3 regions of the Lysinibacillus sp. NPDC096212 genome follow, and region 2 is predicted to be linked to each of the others. Evidence: riboswitches for the same ligand, from Rfam matches in the RefSeq annotation. Region 2 holds a riboswitch; each other region holds the start of a gene.
The links. A riboswitch is a leader RNA that binds a small molecule or an ion and turns the genes downstream of it on or off. The one in region 2 is predicted to bind thiamine pyrophosphate.

Region 1 (6,729 bases), on a different contig from region 2:
AATCCAATCACGGAATAACACGTCTGACCATGTCAGCTTCTCATGTTTTAATGAAATAACACGTAATCCTAATATCATTTTCCCTAATGTTTGCCCAAAAAATTTCGTCATTAATACGAAATAACTGTAATAAAGAATAGCGGATATAATCGAAATCGGTGCATACCACACTGTGTCAGATAATGACCAATCCATTAAATAAAATATTGGGTTAACGAGAATTCCACCTACTGCTGCAATAATAATTCCGTCTATGAAAAATGCCCAAAAACGCATCCAAAAGCCTGCCGTTTTCAACGCATAATTTTTATTCGTAATTGGCTTATCTATTAGGAACGTATTCTCCATAGAGGGTGAACCTTGCATAACAATATCATTGTTTGTCATTGTACTCCCTCCTTAGTTTTCGCCATATAAGTACATCATTTTTGGTGCTTTATATTCTGCCATAATTTTCATCAGCATTTTTTCCTCTGCTGAGGGACCAAACATGGATCCAATTTTCATCCCAACATATGATGGCCAACCACCCGTATCATATGAATACTCAAATAATTCTGCGTCCTCTAAACCAAAGTCTTTACGCATTGCAGTAATTGCTGCTTCCTCATCGCCAAGCTCATCTACTAAGCCCGATTCAAGAGCCTTCTTACCACTAAGAATTCGACCATCGGCGACTTTTTTCACATCTGCTTCAGACATATTACGGCCTTTTGCCACAATATGAACGAATTCCTGATAAGTTTCATTAATCATGTCTTGCATCATAGCACGCTCTTCCGCTGTCACTTCACGCATTGGGCTAAGCATATCTTTATGTTCACCAGATTTAAACGTTTCATATTTAATACCAACTTTTTCTGCTAACGCCTGATAATTAATAGATTGCATAATGACACCAATCGAACCTGTAATTGTATCACGTTGCGCAAATATTTTATCTGCTGGCGCTGAAATATAATAACCACCTGAAGCTGCCATCGAATCCATAGTTACATAGATTGGAATTTGTCGCTCTTCTTTAATTTTCATGAGTTTTTTATAGATTTCAGCTGATTCCTTTACACCGCCACCTGGTGAATTAACACTTAAGACGATACCTTCCACAGTCTCGTCATTTAAAATATTATCTAATTGATCTAAGAAAAATTGGTGATCATAAGAAACCGATTGCCAAAATGTACTTGAGCCAACATTTTGAATCGTTCCATCAACCTTTAAGTATGCAATACGTTTATCCATATCGCCACCTTCTTTAACCTTTTCCATTACAATTAAATCGTTTCCATCCATTAAGCTATCAAAATTACTAAAGAAATTCGATTTAAATATTGCAAAGATAGTGTTGATCCCTAATGAAAACACTAATAGTACACCTGCAATTATTAAAGCTGTCCACCTTTTACCATTCATATCTTTCCATCTCCTCATAACGTTATACGATTGATATCCTAATTTGTTTCATACTTATTGCAATAATATGGCTTATCACCATAACATAGGGGTTGATCTCTGTTCCGTTTTAACAAATATCACTCCTTAATTTAAGTAAATAACCAATACTATGCAAAAGCTTTAACCAATTTAACCAACTCAACCTATTCAACTTATACTACATTATCTAATATTAAAAAAAAATCAAAGTTCATAAAAAAAGCAGGAACTTTGATTTTCGACATTATTTCCTAGGAAATTAACGATGATTAATATAATGGATTTTTTCTTGCTCACGTAATTCGACACGGCGAATTTTGCCTGATGTAGTCTTTGGTAGCTCAGTAACAAACTCAATAGCACGAGGATATTTATAAGGGGCTGTTAAAGTTTTCACATGGCTTTGTAGTTTTTTAATAAGCGTTTCATCACCAACTACACCATCAGAGAGCACAACAAATGCCTTCACGAGATTTCCACGAATTTCATCTGGACTCGCGACTACGGCAGTTTCTTTTACCGCTGGATGCTTCAATAACGCATCTTCTACCTCAAATGGGCCTATCGTATATCCAGACGAAATAATAACATCATCCCCACGTCCTTCAAACCAAAAATAGCCATCTTCATCTTTATATGCACGATCTCCTGTAATATACCAATCGCCTCTAAATTGTAAATTTGTACGTTCGGGATCGTTTAAATATTTCTTAAATAACGCGGGTGATTCACAGTGTACAGCAATATCTCCAACTTCTCCAATTACAGTGGGATTTCCAATATCATTAATAATTTCAACAGTATTACCCGGAGTAGGCTTACCCATTGAGCCCATTCTAGCCTCCATCCCTACCATTGTTCCAACAAGTAATGTATTCTCTGTTTGTCCATAACCATCACGTACTTGTAAATTAAAGACTTCGGAAAATACTTTTATCACTTCACTATTTAAAGGTTCACCCGCTGACACAGCCTGACGTATCGTACTTAAATTAAAGTCTTGCAAATTTTCAAGACTTGCCATAAATCTGTATTCGGTCGGTGTGCAACACAGAATATTTATATTAAATTTTTCAAGCAATGCAAGGTATGTTGCCGCATCAAAGTGACCTTTGAAAACAAATGCTGTTGCACCACTTCCTAAAGTAGCAAGGAACGGAGTCCAAATCCATTTTTGCCATCCTGGTGCTGCTGTAGCCCAAACAATGTCACCTTCTTGTACACCTAACCAATTTGGAGCAGTAGTTCGCAAGTGCGCATAACCCCAGCTATGTGTATGAACCGCTGCCTTTGGATTGCCTGTTGTACCACTCGTATAAGCTAAAAATGCAATGTCTGTACTCTTAGTCGGCGTAGAACTTATGTAAGTCGTCGGTTGATTTTGCATTTTTTCAAGCAGCGGCTGCCAAGGTTCCTGTGCATGACCAATGACAAATTGCTGTATTTCTTGTAATTTCCCCACATTATCGAATTGTTCAATATAAGGCTCAAATGCTACAACGCCTTTTGCATCGGCATGATTGATTCGATATTCAATATCCTTAGTTCTCAGCATTTCTGAGCTAGGTATAATGATTAAGCCTGCCTTTAAGGCAGCAATATAGACGATATATGCTTCAACTGATCTGGGCACCATGACCAAAATAACATCACCTTTTTTTAAACCTTGAGATGTAAATACATGTGCTGCCTGGTTCGCCTTTTCAAGTAAAGCTCGATATGTTAAGTACTGAATTTCCTCATCTTCGTTATAAACTAATAATGCATTTTTAGTAGAATCCTGTGCATATTTTTCAATTTCCTCTGAAATGTTATACCATTCTGGTGCGATTAAATCTTCTCTTTTCATGGCAAATGCCCCCTTTTGTACGCTCATTATAAAACTCAATTTTTATCATTTTCAATGGAATTCACTCCAATTCATTAAAGTCGTGACAACTATCATGTTCTGCTATATGGCATCAGTCACGTATTAGTACTATCAATTTCGACTTAGCTTTAGTGCCGTTTTCGCAATGAAGAAAAAAACTCCCTATTGAACACGAGTGAATAATATGGTACATTTTGGTCAACTAAAAGCAAGATTGCAGGGGGACTCATTTAGAGTTGAGAAGGTAAAACCTGACCCTTTGAACCTGTTAGTTAATACTGACGTAGGGAGCAACTCACATCTATTTACTGATGAAAGGCTCTTTTGCGTGTTTTTTTCTACACGAAAAAGAGCCTTTTTTGCACGCTTACGTCCATCCAACAAGGAGGACTTAAAATGGTATTTCATACTATCCGTAAACAAAATCCACTTATTCATTGCATTACTAATTATGTTGTGGCTAATTTTCAAGCAAATGGCTTATTAGCAATAGGCGCTTCACCAGTTATGGCAGATGACAGTCATGAGGTTGAAGAAATGGTCGCAATTTCCTCAGGCTTATTGATAAATATCGGTACCCTTAACGAGCGAATGAAAGAATCAATGTTACTTGCTGGAAAAAAAGCAAATGCCCTTGGTATTCCCGTCATTTTAGATCCTGTTGCTGCAGGTGCAACAACTTACCGGAAACAAACGGTACAACAATTACTTGAGGAAATAAATTTTGCGGCTATTCGTTGTAATATCGGAGAGCTTGCAGCTATAGCCGATGTAGAATGGCAACAAAAAGGCGTAGATAGTGGGAGTGGTTCAATTTCTTTAGAAGTTGAGGCACAAAAAGTAGCTCAACTCTACGATTGTATTGTTATTGTGACCGGTGAAAAGGATTTTATTACTGATGGCGAACATCAGCAATGGGTTACAGGTGGAAATTTTCAAATGACAGAAGTTACTGGAACAGGTTGCTTATTGAGCGCCATTTGTTGTGCATCCTACGTCGCAGGAAATAAACCATTCGACCAATTGGTAGAAACATTATCGCTTTATAAAAAAGTGGCTGAACAAGCCGCTTCTTCTACTTCATACATTGGCGATTTTCAAATTGCAGTATTGAACGAACTACATCGCCTTTCCAAGGGTGGTGAACAATAATGCATATTGTAACAACAATTGCTGGTTCTGATAGTGGTGGCGGTGCAGGCATACAGGCTGATTTAAAAACATTTCAGGAATTAAAGGTGTTTGGAACGTCTGTTATTACAGCTTTAACCGCTCAGAATACACTTGGTGTATCGGATGTCTTACCAATTGAAGTTAGTTTTGTTGAGAAACAACTCCAAGCGCTAGTCGAGGATTTTTCAATAAGTGCCGTTAAAACCGGAATGCTGTTTTCCTCTGAAATAATTCAATCAATTGCACAGATTTTAGCTGAAAGAAATATTCCGCTTATAGTAGATCCTGTCATGATTGCAAAAGGCGGTGAAAGTTTATTACAGCAAGAAGCAATTGAGGTATTACGCAGTTGTTTGCTTCCTTTAGCAACAGTCGTAACACCGAACATTCCTGAGGCAGAAACCCTTTCTGGAAGGACAATCAATTCTTTAACAGATATTAAAGAAGCAGCTAAGGTCTTATTACTAATGGGCGTTCAATGCGTCATTATTAAAGGCGGTCATTTAGAGGATAAATGTTATGCTACTGATTATGTATTTTTCCAAGATGGTCGATCATTTTCCATGCAGTCCACTCGTATTGCAACAAAAAATACGCATGGTACAGGCTGTACGTTTTCCGCTGCATTAACTGCTTTTATTGGTCAGGGACTACCTTTAGAAGAAGCGATTGAGGAAGCTAAAAAATTTATTCAATTAGCAATAACTCATAATTTATCTATTGGTAATGGCCATGGTCCTACAAATCATTTTGCTTATCAAAACTTGAAGGATTCCTGTGAGGTGATTATTCATGAAACGTGACGATCTACAGCTATATTTTATAATGGGTACAGGTAATGTTTTCAAACAAGAGCCATTAAACGTTTTAGAGAAAGCTCTGCAATCTGGAATTACTATGTTTCAATATCGTGAAAAAGGACCAAATACATTAACTGGGCAAGCATATGAAGATTTTGCTCGCAAATGTCAAAAGCTCTGTCAACAGTATGATGTTCCGTTTATCGTCAACGATGATGTCGAGCTGGCTATAAAACTTAGAGCGGACGGTATTCATATTGGGCAAGAGGATTTTCCTGTGTCGACGGTGCGTAATAAAATTGGCAATATGATTTTAGGTGTTTCTGTTCATTCACATGCTGAATTACAAACTGCTCTACAATATGGTGCTGATTATGTAGGAATTGGTCCGATTTTTTCAACCACTTCTAAAAGTGACGCCAATCCTCCTAGTGGGACTGATTTTTTACAGCAAGTTAGGATACAATATCCTGAACTCCCTATCGTTGCAATTGGAGGCATAAACTGCTCGAATGCTCCTACGGTATTTAAAGCAGGTGCGGATGGAATAGCAGTTATTTCTGCCATTTGCCAAAGTGAGGATATTTCAAATACAGTCTCTACATTTAAATCATTTGTAGGATAAAGTGAACGTTTTTACCCCACTGATTATTAGTCTTCACCAATCGGATTTTTACGGGCAGTTAGCCTCACCTATTTCTTTGCTCTCATTGAATTGAAATGGGAGGACCTAACGTTTCTCTTTTGATATAGATAAATTACTGCCCGTTAATACGGGATAAAAATTAAAAAATTTAAACAAACTAAAACCAGTGCCTTTTACGGTCACTGGTTTTAATTTTTTGCTGATTAAGCAATTATTGGTTGTTTGGCATACCTTTTAATTGTGATTCAGCCATTTGTACAAGACGTTTAGTGATTTCACCGCCAACGGAACCGTTAGCACGAGCTGAAGCGTCAGCTCCTAATTGAACACCAAATTCTTGTGCAATTTCGTATTTCATTTGATCTAGAGCGTACTCTACACCAGGTACTGCAAGTTTGTTTGAACTGCGATTTGTTGAAGTCATGTGTCTCTCACCTCCTTGTGAATATAGAATGTGCGATATTAGATTTTTAATACAAAAATTTTAAAGGTAAATTGTACCTCCGAAGGAAATGAACAAAAAAAAGCCAACTCAAGACTTTGAGTCGGCTCATTAGCTTACGAAATCGCAAGTTTCTTCTATAGAAGATCTGCAAATTTATCGGCTTCTTGCTCTTTTTTCGGGAAAATATAAACTTCACGGTTTTTCACTGCTCGTTCGATTAGTTCATCAAAATCCGAGAAGCTTTCATAATGCTCAACCTTTTCAAGCTTTGGCTTTGTTTTTGGACTTGCTGGAGTAAAAATTGTACAACAGTCTTCAAATGGCTGGATAGACGTTTCGTATGTGCCTATTTTCTCTGCAA
Region 2 (6,729 bases):
TCTATATAAAAAATAAAGACTATCAAGCTGCTGTGAAGGTGCAAGAAAAAGTTCAATTATTTTCACCTGATGAGGAAGAAAGCTATTTCACCTTGATGAAGCTCTATGATTTACTGAACAACGTTGCTGCAGTAGAGGAGCAATATTGGCTATTAAAAAAAATGCTGCAGGAGCAATTAGCGATGGAGCCTAGAGAGGAAATTGAAGAATGGTATAAAGACTGGAGAAAAATGAGTATGATTTCGCCGGTAGATATTTTGGGTTGAGATTTGATTTTATATGAGATTGAAGAACCATATTATATTTAATAGGACAACTTAATTTTATTCATACAATAGTTGTTTTTCCTCAACATGAAAGGACTCGGCATTGTGCCAAGTCCTTTCAATTTTTATTGTTTACCTGAACGTTGGACATCTTTATAGATTTTGATGGCCCTGTCTAAACTGTTAATAGCATCTGTCACCTCGTACGAAGATGCATAGGAGTTATTAACAACAGATTGGGCGTAATCAACTGCTTTTTCTAGGTCCTGTTTTTCTCGTGCTGTTGTCCACCTTTCATAATAGGGGATATCAGAGCCATCTCCATTCGCAGAAACTTTTACGTACTGAACAGAATTAATGAGTGACTTTAGCCAAGATTTATCAACGTAATTCCCATAATTCGCACCTGATTTATAATTACCCCTATATGTTGAAATGGCATTATATAAGTAACTATATGCATACGAAATATCTGATTGAGACGAAGAACTATTATTTGCAGTACTTTGTGCGTATGAAACAGCAGAAACTAGAGCGTCTTTTTCACTTTGCGTCGTCCAAATTACATTGGAGGATAGTTCAGATCCATTCACAGAGACGGTTACATACTGAACAGAGTTAATAAGTGATAAAAGGTCAGATCGATCGGCATTGTATTGATAAGTACCATATTTTTGAGCGCTCTTATAAACAGTGATAGCGTAGTTTAAATTGCTAATAGCATTGGTGATATCAGACTGCGTTGCATAGCTATTATTTACAACGTACTGAGCCGATGAAACGGCAGAGGTAAGAGCATCCTTCTCACTTTGCGTCGTCCAAGGTACATATGATGCTATATCATTACCATTGTTCCAAGAAACCGTTACATACTGAATAGAATTAATCGTTGATTGTAATGAAGACTTATCGCTATAACCATATTTTGTTCCATTTTTTTGCACAGCTTGATAAACGGTTAATGCAATTCTGTATTGTGTAATAGCATTGTTTACTTGTTCCTGAGAGGCGTTGGAATTATTAGCTACTGCTCTTGCGCTGCTTAAGGCATATTCGAATGCTGTACGTTCAGCCTGCGTCGTCCATCTTTCAGTTGTTAAAACGTCATATCCATTAACGGATACGGCAACGTACGGAGGTATAGCTACTAAATTACTAAGCTCATTTTTATTCACCACAGGTAATATCACAGAGGCTTTTTTATCATCCACCTGCACCTTGTTAATTAGGTGTCCTGAATCTAATGCCACCTTTGCCCCGTGTTTGACGATCACTTGTTCAATTTTACCTTCTCCGTAAAGGCTAAAATCATTCTCAACATCGATTGTAAGCTTATCAACATTGGCTGTAACTTCAAATGCTGCAACTTTACCAACTACATCGATTTTTGAAATAGCTTTGTCAGAAGTCACATTTACTTTAGTGCGCTCCAAGTTAATGTTTGGAGATTTAATATCTTTTAGGGAAACATTTAACCAATTAATATTTCTAGTCAATAAAGGCTTAAAAGTAATTGTATCCCCAATAGCAACGTTATCAATTGTAATGGCCTTCTTCACAAGATTAGTTACAATAAGCTTATCTTTAATGTTTACATTTTGAACCTTTACATAATCCGCATTTACAGTTAGGCTTCCTTCAATTTGTGCGTCACCACCATCAAAATATACCGCTTTATTGTCAGTGCCAGCTTTAGTTAATGTTAGTTCTGTAATGCTCGTAATTTCGCCGTTTTTTACTACAATTGTAGCTTGGGCATTCTTCAATGCAGTGCTATTCGCTGTTTTAAAGAGAGGTTTCAGCGACTGACTAATTTTAAATTGGCCATTGGATGTAAGTACTTTCTCTTTAGTGACGTTGTTAATGGTAACAGTTTGCCCCTTTGTTTTGGCTGCAGCTACCTGCCCATCCATTTGAATTGAGTGGTTTAAAGATGAATCATTTGAAGCGGCATCTGCAGTTGACATTGGTGATACTAGGGTTGCTGTAATAGCAGTTGCCATAAAAGTCGTTAATACTTTATTCTTCATTTTAGTCACTCCGATCATCGTATTTAATGGATAATATATCATATATTTCTCTAATTTAGTACATAAAGGGTATATTTTACTATTTATTATTCTTAAATGAAATGTAGTCCCTTTTTCTGTATCGTTCGTTTTTAAGAATCCTTAATTATTTCAGAAAATCTGAAAGTGAAGTGCGGTTTTTTTTGCGCGAAACTTGGTAATTTGGTGCGGAAATCACGCTCATTTCAAGCGCTATAACGTTCCGAAAGATAACTTTTACCATCTATTAAAGACACTGTATTAGTTCAATGTGTTCAGAAAAAATGCCTTGATATGAGCGGTGAGTTGATTTTGAAGTACATTGACCAAGCATAAAAACAGCACTACTATAGGAGAGGGAAGGGGGACATCACTATGGTGTATCTCGGTATGATATTTTTTCAAATTGTAGCTCCGATTTTAGTGCTTCTAGTACTTGGCGCAGTTTTACAAAAGAAATTTCGCTTTAATTTAAAGGCGTTATCCCAACTTATTACATATTGTTTCATGCCAGCAGCTGTTTTTGTGAATTTATATGAAACGAGTATAGAGCTGTCTGTACTTGGGGAAGTTGCGTTATTTATCCTACTCTTTATCGGAAGCCAAATGGTGCTTAGTCACTTTCTAGCAAAGGGACTCGGTTTAGTAAAAACAGAGGCGGCAGTGTTTAAAAATAGTGTTGTCCTAATTAATTCAGGTAACTATGGTATTCCGGTTGCACAGATGATTTTTGTGACCCAGCCGATTGGAGTAGCAATTCAGGTCATTCTTGTAATATTTCAAAATATGACGACCTACACTTACGGCTTGTATAATTTAATCTCTTCAACAAAATCGGGCATGTCTATTGTGAAAGACTTCCTCAAAATGCCTATTATTCATGCACTTATTATTGGAGTGGCAATGAACTATTTTAATATTGCTATTCCACAGTTTGTAAGAATTCCGATAGATCATGTGGCAGATGGCTTTATCGCTGTAGCATTAATAACTTTAGGGGCACAACTATCCCAGCTTGAAATCAAATCCATGTTCAATAAAGTGGTATTCATTAGCTGTTTTACGCGACTAGTCATAGGGCCAACCGTAGCATTGTTTATCATTTTTGCGCTTGGTCTTGACGGTGTCGTGGCACAATCACTTTTTATAGCTAGTTCGTTCCCGACGTCGCGAAATAGCTCAAGTTTGGCATTAGAATATGACGTAGAATCGGCAACTGCTGCACAAACAGTTTTATTTTCAACGATTGTAAGCTGTATTACAGTGACAATCGTGATTTATGTAGCGGAACTGTTGTTTACCTAACTGCTAGGTGCTATTTGGAATAAGAGATGGCAGCCTCTCATTTTAAGTGGAATCTAACAAATATAAGTTTATTAGCAGAACGTGGGGCGTCCGATGAGCCGCTTCGCTTCGCTTCGCTGCAGGGTCTCATCTGTGACGCTGATCCCCGAGGAGTCGCCCAGCCTCCACTCCAATCAACTAATATACATGGCACAAGTTTTAATGAATACCATCGACAACTTTTAATGATAAGCCAAAAATAATTCAAATGAAGCTTCCATCTCTTAACAATATCTGCTACACTATCATCAAACTTAATAGCATTAACTAGGGGAGTCTGATGAGTCAGGCTGAGAGGGAAACGCATAGAGGTTTCTTGACCCTTTGGACCTGATCTGGCTCATACCAGCGTGGGAAAGTTAACCATTATTGCACTCAATGTTATTTGCAATAACTATACCTTTACATTCTTAGCCGGATCCAAATTTTTTTGGATTCGGCTTTTGTCTTTGTTTGGGTGAGCTAGATTCGGTCCTTATATAAATGTAAAAGGGAGCGAAGTAGTTTATGACAACAGTTAGCGACAAGAATATTACGATTATGTCTAGTTTTGAAGGAAGTAAAAAAGTTTACGTAGAAGGATCTCAATCAGATATTTTAGTGCCAATGCGTGAAATTGCTCTAAGTCCAACGACAGGAAGCTTTGGTGAAGAGGAAAATGCGCCAGTACGTGTTTATGATACGAGCGGCCCGTACACTGATCCTGCGTATAAGGTGGATATTACGAAAGGATTGCCAGCTTTATGTAGTGCATGGATCAAAGAACGCGGTGATGTTGAAGAATACGAAGGTCGTACTATCAAGCCAGAAGATAATGGATTCCGTAAAGCTGATGATCCGCGAATGAATGAAAATGTTTTTCCGGAATTATCTAGAAAGCCTTTACGCGCGAAGAAAGGTAAAAATGTAACACAGCTTCACTATGCACGAAAGGGAATTATTACTCCAGAAATGGAATTTGTAGCGATACGTGAAAATATGGACCCGGAATTTGTGCGCTCAGAAATCGCTGCAGGACGTGCTATTTTGCCATCTAATATTAATCACCCTGAGGCAGAGCCGATGATTATTGGACGTAACTTCCACGTGAAAATTAACGCCAATATTGGCAATTCAGCAGTGTCATCCTCTATTGCAGAAGAGGTAGAAAAAATGACGTGGGCTACACGCTGGGGTGCTGATAACATTATGGATTTATCTACTGGTAAGCATATTCATACGACACGTGAATGGATTATCCGTAATGCCGCGGTGCCAGTAGGAACGGTGCCGATTTATCAAGCGCTAGAAAAAGTAAATGGTGTGGCAGAGGATTTAACGTGGGAAGTGTATCGTGATACGTTAATCGAACAGGCTGAGCAAGGTGTTGATTACTTCACGATTCATGCAGGGGTATTACTGCGCTATGTGCCATTAACGGCTAATCGTGTAACAGGCATAGTGTCCCGTGGAGGCTCGATTATGGCGCAGTGGTGTTTATATCATCATCAAGAGAGCTTTTTATATACTCATTTTGAAGAAATCTGTGAAATTATGAAAACCTATGATGTAGCCTTCTCTTTAGGTGATGGTTTACGTCCGGGTTCTATAGCAGATGCAAATGATGAGGCTCAATTTGCGGAGCTAGATACGCTAGGGGAATTAACGCAAATTGCCTGGAAGCATGATGTACAGGTGATGGTAGAAGGACCAGGGCATGTACCAATGCATCTTATTAAAGAAAATATGGATAAGCAGTTAGAGGTGTGTAAGGAAGCACCTTTCTATACTTTAGGGCCGTTAACAACAGATATTGCTCCTGGCTATGACCATATTACATCAGCTATCGGTGCTGCGATGATCGGTTGGTATGGTACAGCGATGCTATGTTATGTGACGCCTAAAGAGCATCTCGGCTTACCAAATCGTGAGGATGTTCGCGTAGGGGTTATTACGTATAAAATTGCTGCACACGCGGCAGATTTAGCGAAAGGGCATCCGGGAGCACAGCAGCGTGACGATGCACTATCTAAGGCACGATTTGAATTCCGCTGGCGCGATCAATTCAATCTTTCGTTAGATCCAGAGCGTGCGGTCGAATACCACGATGAAACGTTGCCTGCAGAAGGAGCGAAAACTGCGCACTTCTGTTCAATGTGTGGACCTAAGTTTTGTAGTATGAGAATCTCACAAGATATTCGTAATTATGCAAAAGATCAAGATTTAAATACGACTGAAGCGATCCACCAAGGTATGCAGGAAAAGGCAAAGGAATTTAAAAAGGCAGGCAGTCAAATTTATCAATAATTATTAGAGCGGGCTTGTGTCTACTAGACACAAGCCTTTTTTGGTCATTAAGATAAAAAAGCTCCATGTGAAGTTGCCCTTCACATGGAGTAAAAAGTTGGATTTGGATATCAATAATAAGTGGAAAAAATCAATTATGCCTCAGCAAATGTTTGTTTGCTGAAATAAATTAAACGTTTGTTGGTTGTTTTTCGTATGGGTTTGAAAGATCCATACCTTCCAATGAAAGACCCATAGCTTTTGCTACACCTTCACCATATGCTGGATCAGCTAAATAGCAGTGCAGGATATGACGACGTTTGATGAACTCTTCAACTGGTGCCATATCATTAGCAGTATTTTCGAATAGGCGTTGTTGTTCTTCGGCAGTCATTAGGCGGAATAATTTACCCGGCTGCTCGAAGTAGTTGTTGTCGTCTTCACGGAAGTCGTGGATACCGGCATTACCGTCAATACGTAATTCAGGCTCTTTATAGTCTAAATTATGCTCCCATTCACCATAGCTATTTGGTTCATAGCCCAAAGTTGAACCAAGATTGCCATCGAAACGCATAGCACCGTCGCGGTGGAACGTACGGAATGGACATTTTGGTGCATTTACAGGAAGCGCGTAGTGGTTCACACCTAAACGGTAGCGTTGTGCATCTGCATACGCAAAGATACGAGCTTGTAACATTTTGTCTGGCGAGAAGCTAATACCAGGGATAATGTTAGATGGTGCAAAGGCAGCTTGCTCAACTTCCGCGAAGTAGTTGTCCGCATTTTTGTTTAACTCGAATTCACCC
Region 3 (6,729 bases), on a different contig from region 2:
CAAACGGCCATGGCCCATCTGTTTCTACCATTATTAGTTCGATTGGATATTTTTTAATAAGTTGTTGAATTTCTGCCTCATACGTACAATCAGGCGTGACAGAAATGAAATACCCTTTAGAAATCATCCGTTCAATCACTTCCTCATCGCCTTTAAACCAATGAAAATGCGCTTTCGTTACATGATGTTTTTCTAGCAAATCACAAACAATCGCCGCATCCTCATAAACAGCATGTAACACTATCGGTTTATTTAACTCCTTTGCCAATACAATAAACCGTTCTAACAATGCTACATACGGACGAACATCAATCACCTTCTCCTGCCTCAAATAATAAGGCAATCCAACCTCGCCAATTGCTACCATTTCATCAGAGTGTTGGCGTATCCACTCGAATAACGCGTCTTCCTCCTCATCACTAAGTAACGGTTGTTCGGGATGAAACCCAAACGCTGCTTTTACCTTTGCATAGGCTTTCGACAGTTTCAACGTCTTTTCACACGATGGAAGATTCATGCTAACGGCAATGACATGTTCAACTTCCTCTAGTAAAGTTGGTATATCGTTTTCCTTATACTGATCTAAATGAATATGTGCATCAATCAACATTCGCTTCATCCTTTTCTTCTGTTAAATACGTGAATAACTGTTGCTTCAAAGCCGTAAACGAAGCGGAATGACGAATTTCTTCTTGGCGTGGCCTTGCAAAAGGTACGATTATTTCCTTTTTCATTGTCGCTGGTCGTTTCGTGAGTACAATGATACGATCAGCTAAAAACAGAGCTTCCTCGATACTATGTGTAACGAATAATATAGACTTTCGATATTCCTCCCATATCGATAAAAGCCACGCCTGCATTTCAAGCCTTGTAAACTCATCAAGTGCAGAAAACGGCTCATCTAAGCATAAGATGGGCTTATCACTAACAATGGCACGAATAAACGATACACGCTGTTGCATACCCCCTGACAGCTCATTGGGATACGCATTTTCAAACGCTGCAAGCCCAACTTTGTCTAACCATTCCTTGGCCAAGTTCACGTTTGGTTTTCTATGAAGCTCCTCGACCATCGTGACATTTTCTACTATCGTACGCCATGGTAATAAACACGGCTGCTGAGGCATATAGCCAATCGTCCCTCTTTTTTTCTGGATATCTGTATCGTTTAATAAAATAGCACCCTTATCAATAGAAGTAACACCACCAATTAATTGAAAGAGTGTACTTTTTCCACTGCCTGACGGTCCGATAATCGCCACAAATTCCCCGTCCTTGACCTCAAACGATAAATTGCGAATAACCGGAAGAGCATCAAAGGATTTATCAATGTTTTGAATGCTTAGCATGGAGTCCTCTCCCCTTCACAACAAGTTTTTCTAACAATTGTATAGCACTAAATAATAGTAAACTTAAAAATACGATAGCAAAAATAGCTACAAACACGCGATCCGTTCGAAATGAAGATTGTGCTAATGTCATATAAACACCAATCCCCATTTTCGCACCTAACCATTCCGCAATGACAGCTCCCATGACGCTATAGGTTGCCGCAATCTTTACGCCTGAAAAAATCGCTGGATACGCATAAGGCCATTCAAGCTTCCAAAAGGTTTGTGCTTTCGTTGCACCAATCATCCTAAAATAATGCTTCAGCTCAGGCGAAGTTTGACGAAAGCCATCCATTGCCGAAATAACAATAGGGAAAAAGCACACAAGACAAATAATAATGAGCTTTGGCAATAAACCGAAGCCAAACCATATGATTAAGAGTGGTGCTAGAACGAGCACCGGGACATTCTGTGACATAATCAGAATAGGATAAAATAGCTCCCGCACAAACGTAAAACGATGTAATAGCACGGCAACCGTTAGCCCACATACTATCCCGATAGCTAGACCAAGAAGTGCTAATTGAACAGTCGCTAAAGCATGTGGCACAAACGTCTCATACGATTGAAAACCTTCTTTCAAAATGGCACTCGGTGCAGGCAAAAGCCAATGTGGAGTATCAGCAAAGCGGACAATTAGTTCCCATATGAATAAGAGGAAGGCGATAAAAATTATCGTCCTTCCTTGTTTGAAAGCTTGCCTCATCACTGGTATTTCTCCGTCAATGTACCCATTGTAATACCAGATGGCTGATATAAAATTTTCACTTGCGTGATGACATTGATCGCGCCCAGCTCAATCATCTTGTCATTCATTTTTTCAATGATTTGTAATAAAACCGGTAGCTCACCTTCCATTGTCGTTTCTAACGGGTGCACTTCATATTTAACTCCTGAAGCGTCGATAACCGCAATCGCTGCATCGACATATGGGATCACATCCTCATATTTTTCAGTTTTCGGGATAATTTGTACACTTATTAATGAGTTTGCCATATTACTTTGTCTCCTTTTTCGGTAAAAAGTCGTTTGTAAATGCTTGTACTGCGTTAAATTCGCCCTCTAAAACTTTGTTGCTGGCCATCCATTTCGCGTAGTTTTCCCAGACAGCTAGCTTTTGCTCGCCCCATTGTTTAGCGTCGTCTTGATACTTATCTGCTAGCCATTCCTGACTTTTATGCACAAGGTTTTTATCTAAATCAGGTACAGCTTCTAGTAAAATATCAGCTGCCTCATTCGGATGTATTATCGCATATTCATAGCCCTTTGCTGCAGCAGCGACAAATGCTTTGACCGTCTCAGGATCATCCTTAATCATTTTTTCATTTGTAGCGAGTACAGGCGTGTAATAATCTAACTGATCACTATAATCTGTTAAATATAGCATGTTCAGTTTTTCGCCACGTAGTTCTGCTTCGATACCTGTCCATGCATAATAGATCCACGCAAAATCAATATCTTTTTTCATCATTGTGAAGAAATCTATATCGCCTGCATTGACAATATCTAACTTATTAATATCCGCATTTTCTGTTTGCATAAGTGATTGTAGTACAGCCTTTTCAAGTGGTGCACCCCAGCCACCGTATGTTTTACCTTCAAAATCCTTTGGTGACGAAATGCCTTTTGATGCAATGGATGCGAAGCCAGAAGTATTATGCTGAATAATCGCTGCAATCGATACTAAAGGTACATCTTGCACACGGGCCTGTGTAATCCCTTCCTGATAACTTACGCCAAACTGAGCCTTGCCAGACGCCACAAGCTGATCAGCACCTGTTTCGCCAGGTAATAAAATATCGACATCTAAGCCTTGCTCCTTAAAGAAGCCAAGTTTTTTCGCAACATATAAACCTGTATGATTTGTGTTCGGTGTCCAATCGAGAACGACTGATACTTTTGTTAATCCCTTAGTATCCTTTTTATCCTCTTTTTCGCTACAGCCCACTAATGTTAACAGTGTAGCCAACAGGATCAATAACCATTTTTTCATGCTGAATCCTCCAAGTAAAGTAGTGTGAAATTGTTCATAAATGAATGTGTTTACCAGAAGAAAGCGTATTCACGGTCTGTTTACACCCAAACCCAAAGTCTGTGCATGAATAAAAGTCTGAAAACATAAAAAACGCCTAGGATTCCTCCCAGACGTTTTGTAATCAATATCAAAAACTTTTACTTTTTGAATAGATGTTCCCTACGCTGGTACGAGCCAAATCAGGTTCAAAGAGTCAGCGTCTATCGGACACAATCTCAGCTGGCAACACCAGCCCCCCTACATTCTTTCCATATGAACTTTTCGTGATTATTATACCCATATCTATCCGTAAATGACAAGGCTCTGTTTTCTGAAAGCCCCGTAAATATAATTTAAAGCCTCATCTTTCTCTTCAACAATTCCATTTCCTGAGAATATTCACCGTTTTTTTGGTAAAACATTTTTTATTTAAAAGGAATCCCCTCCTGAAATCAAGAAGCGGTATATTGTTCGAAGTTTTAATAGGCACTGTTAAATACTATTGTTGATAATCAAATCAAGAACCTTTTGTGGTTTTTAATTTTTGCTTTTAGTAGTAAGACGTTGAATAAGAATCAGTAATCTTCATAACAACTTACTTGTAAAGCTACACCCGATTCACCAATTTGCCTAAAAACTTTATTGTCACTATACACCTACCCTTTCTTTTGATTAGACTATATAGAAAAAAAGCCCAGCTCTCTAAGGAGCATGGGCTATAAAATCAGTTTTATTTCTCTTCTTTTTTGACCGTAAAGACATGTGAAATAGCACCGTCTGTAGCTATATCCACTTTAAAGGAGCCATTGGAATGGCGATCTGCTCGAGTTAATGCTTGTACATCAAGGATCTCTTGCACGCCTTTTTCCGTTTCGATTGTTAGCCGTTCCTCATCAGTTACCTTGACTACAGCCACGATACGATGTGGGTTCGCTTTTAATTCTGTTAACACTTTTAAGCCACGTTTTGCACGACTCGTCATCTCTACCTCGGCAACATTCATTTTCTTCACCGCACCACGATGTGTCACAATCGCAACATATGCCGTGGCATTTGGCGGTAAAACATTGATGCCGACTAATGCTTCTCCGTCTTTCAGCGTAATCCCTTTGACACCGCCTGTTTTCACACCCGTTACTGGCAATTCCTCCATTGGGAAACGAATAGCATAGGCAGTATCTGTTGTTAACATTAGTTCTACTTCGTCTGTCACGATACCTGCAAAAATCATTTCATCGCCTGACTTAACATTCATCGTTTTGATTGGTTTAGAATAACGTGTAACAGCATAATCTGCTACAGGTGAGCGTTTAATTTGTCCATCTTTCGTAGCCGTTAAAATATACGTATTGGCCTGTTCAAATGTCTCAAAACCATATACAGCAATAATAGATTCATCTTCCCCTGTCGGCACAATACTAGAAATATGCTGACCAAGATCCTTCCAACGAATATCAGGTAGTTCATGGACAGGCTGATAAATATAATTGCCTCGGTTTGTGAATAGTAATAGATGATGCTGCGTATTTAAATTCTCTTCATATAACAAATAATCGGAATCCTTCATCGCAAAATCCTGACCATTCGAAGCTGCATGTGAACGTGTAGATGTACGCTTAATATAGCCATCCTTTGTGACAGTCACTACGACCTCTTCACTTGGGACAAGGACATCTAACGTAATTTTGATTTCTTCAATTTCTTGTTCGATTTTTGAACGACGTGGCTCTGCAAAGCGCTTTTTAATGTCAAGTAGTTCCTGTTTAATAACACGTACAAGCTTTGCTTCACTATTAAGAATACCTTCAAGCTTGGCGATCAGTTTATTTAGTTCATCCTGTTCATGGCGAAGCTCTGTGATATCTGTATTCGTTAATCGGTATAATTGCAAGCTAACGATCGCCTCTGATTGCACTTCTGTAAAGTCAAATTTCACCTGTAAATTCGTTTTCGCATCTCGTTTATCATTAGACGAACGAATCGTTGCAATAACTTCATCTAAAATAGAAAGCGCCTTAATCAAGCCATCAACGATATGCGAACGATCTTTAGCCCTTTGTAAATCATAAACGGAGCGGTTCGTCACAACTTCCTTTTGATGGGCAATATAAGAATCCAGTAACAATGGCAATGTCATCATTGTCGGACGACGATTATGGATAGCAATCATATTAAAATTATAGGCTACTTGTAAATCAGTTGTTTTGAACAAGTATTGTAAAATCCCTTGTCCTGGAACATCTTTTTTCAGTTCAATGACAACACGTAGGCCGGTACGATCCGATTCATCGCGAATTTCTGCAATTCCTTCAAGTCGTTTATCCACTCTTTGTTCATCGATTTTCTTCACAAGATTTGCTTTATTGACATCATACGGTAATTCCGTAATAACGATTTGCTCTTTGCCACCTTTAATTGGCTCCACGACTGCTTGAGCGCGCACGATAATTTTACCGCGACCAGTCTCATACGCCTTTTTAATACCATCGACACCTTGAATGATCCCACCTGTTGGGAAATCAGGCCCTTTAATTACAGTCATTAATTCATCAACAGTAGTGTTCGGCTTATCTAAGCGCATGAGAACACCATCTAGCACCTCATCAAGTGCGTGAGGAGGGATATCTGTCGCATATCCAGCCGAAATACCAGTTGAGCCGTTGACTAGTAAATTCGGGAAACGAGCAGGTAAAACAGTTGGCTCCATATCCTGATCATCAAAGTTCGGTACAAATTCAACAGTTTTCTTGCCAATATCACGGAGCATTTCCGCTGCAATTGCAGAAAGCCTTGCCTCTGTATAACGCATCGCTGCCGGAGGGTCACCATCAACAGAGCCGTTATTCCCATGCATTTCAATAAGCATATGGCGCGCCTTCCAATCCTGACTCATGCGCACCATTGCTTCATATACGGAGCTGTCACCATGTGGGTGATAATTACCGATAACATTACCGACAGTTTTGGCTGATTTACGGAATGGTTTTTCGTTCGTATTGCCCTCTGTAAACATCGCATATAAAATACGTCGTTGCACAGGCTTAAGACCGTCACGTGCATCAGGCAACGCGCGGTCTTGTATAATATATTTACTATAGCGACCAAAGCGGTCACCCATCACTTCTTCTAAGGGTAAATCTTGGAATTTTTCCGTACTACTCATGCTTGGTCCTCCTCTTGTTGGATGAATTCATTTTCTAAAATATTTGAATCATCCTCCATACCGAAGTCTACATTAGCTTCGATCCATTTACGGCGCGGCTCTACCTTATCGCCCATTAATGTTGTCACACGTCTCTCAGCACGTGCACCATCCTCAATCGT

Region 1: linked by a shared signal. The riboswitch ahead of thiM (hydroxyethylthiazole kinase) and the one ahead of thiC (phosphomethylpyrimidine synthase ThiC) in region 2 are both predicted to bind thiamine pyrophosphate.
Region 3: linked by a shared signal. The riboswitch ahead of ACIQ7T_RS26710 (ABC transporter substrate-binding protein) and the one ahead of thiC (phosphomethylpyrimidine synthase ThiC) in region 2 are both predicted to bind thiamine pyrophosphate.

What each region holds. Positions count from the first base shown of each region.
Region 1 is NZ_JBIWFQ010000002.1:120,030-126,758, reverse strand. Features, by position in the region: gene ACIQ7T_RS02300 (RDD family protein) at 1-387, opposite strand, end outside; gene sppA (signal peptide peptidase SppA) at 400-1,413, opposite strand; gene mbcS (acyl-CoA synthetase MbcS) at 1,694-3,283, opposite strand; TPP riboswitch at 3,513-3,611, shown strand; gene thiM (hydroxyethylthiazole kinase) at 3,701-4,456, shown strand; gene thiD (bifunctional hydroxymethylpyrimidine kinase/phosphomethylpyrimidine kinase) at 4,456-5,280, shown strand; gene thiE (thiamine phosphate synthase) at 5,270-5,902, shown strand; gene ACIQ7T_RS02270 (alpha/beta-type small acid-soluble spore protein) at 6,135-6,347, opposite strand; gene thiI (tRNA uracil 4-sulfurtransferase ThiI) at 6,503-6,729, opposite strand, start outside.
Region 2 is NZ_JBIWFQ010000031.1:15,467-22,195, reverse strand. Features, by position in the region: gene ACIQ7T_RS23150 (response regulator) at 1-266, shown strand, start outside; gene ACIQ7T_RS23145 (S-layer protein) at 392-2,296, opposite strand; gene ACIQ7T_RS23140 (AEC family transporter) at 2,690-3,619, shown strand; TPP riboswitch at 3,918-4,032, shown strand; gene thiC (phosphomethylpyrimidine synthase ThiC) at 4,166-5,944, shown strand; gene ACIQ7T_RS23130 (catalase) at 6,114-6,729, opposite strand, start outside.
Region 3 is NZ_JBIWFQ010000047.1:359-7,087, forward strand. Features, by position in the region: gene ACIQ7T_RS26690 (TatD family hydrolase) at 1-610, opposite strand, end outside; gene ACIQ7T_RS26695 (ABC transporter ATP-binding protein) at 600-1,349, opposite strand; gene ACIQ7T_RS26700 (ABC transporter permease) at 1,327-2,097, opposite strand; gene ACIQ7T_RS26705 (thiamine-binding protein) at 2,097-2,387, opposite strand; gene ACIQ7T_RS26710 (ABC transporter substrate-binding protein) at 2,389-3,384, opposite strand; TPP riboswitch at 3,566-3,675, opposite strand; gene parC (DNA topoisomerase IV subunit A) at 4,136-6,568, opposite strand; gene parE (DNA topoisomerase IV subunit B) at 6,565-6,729, opposite strand, start outside.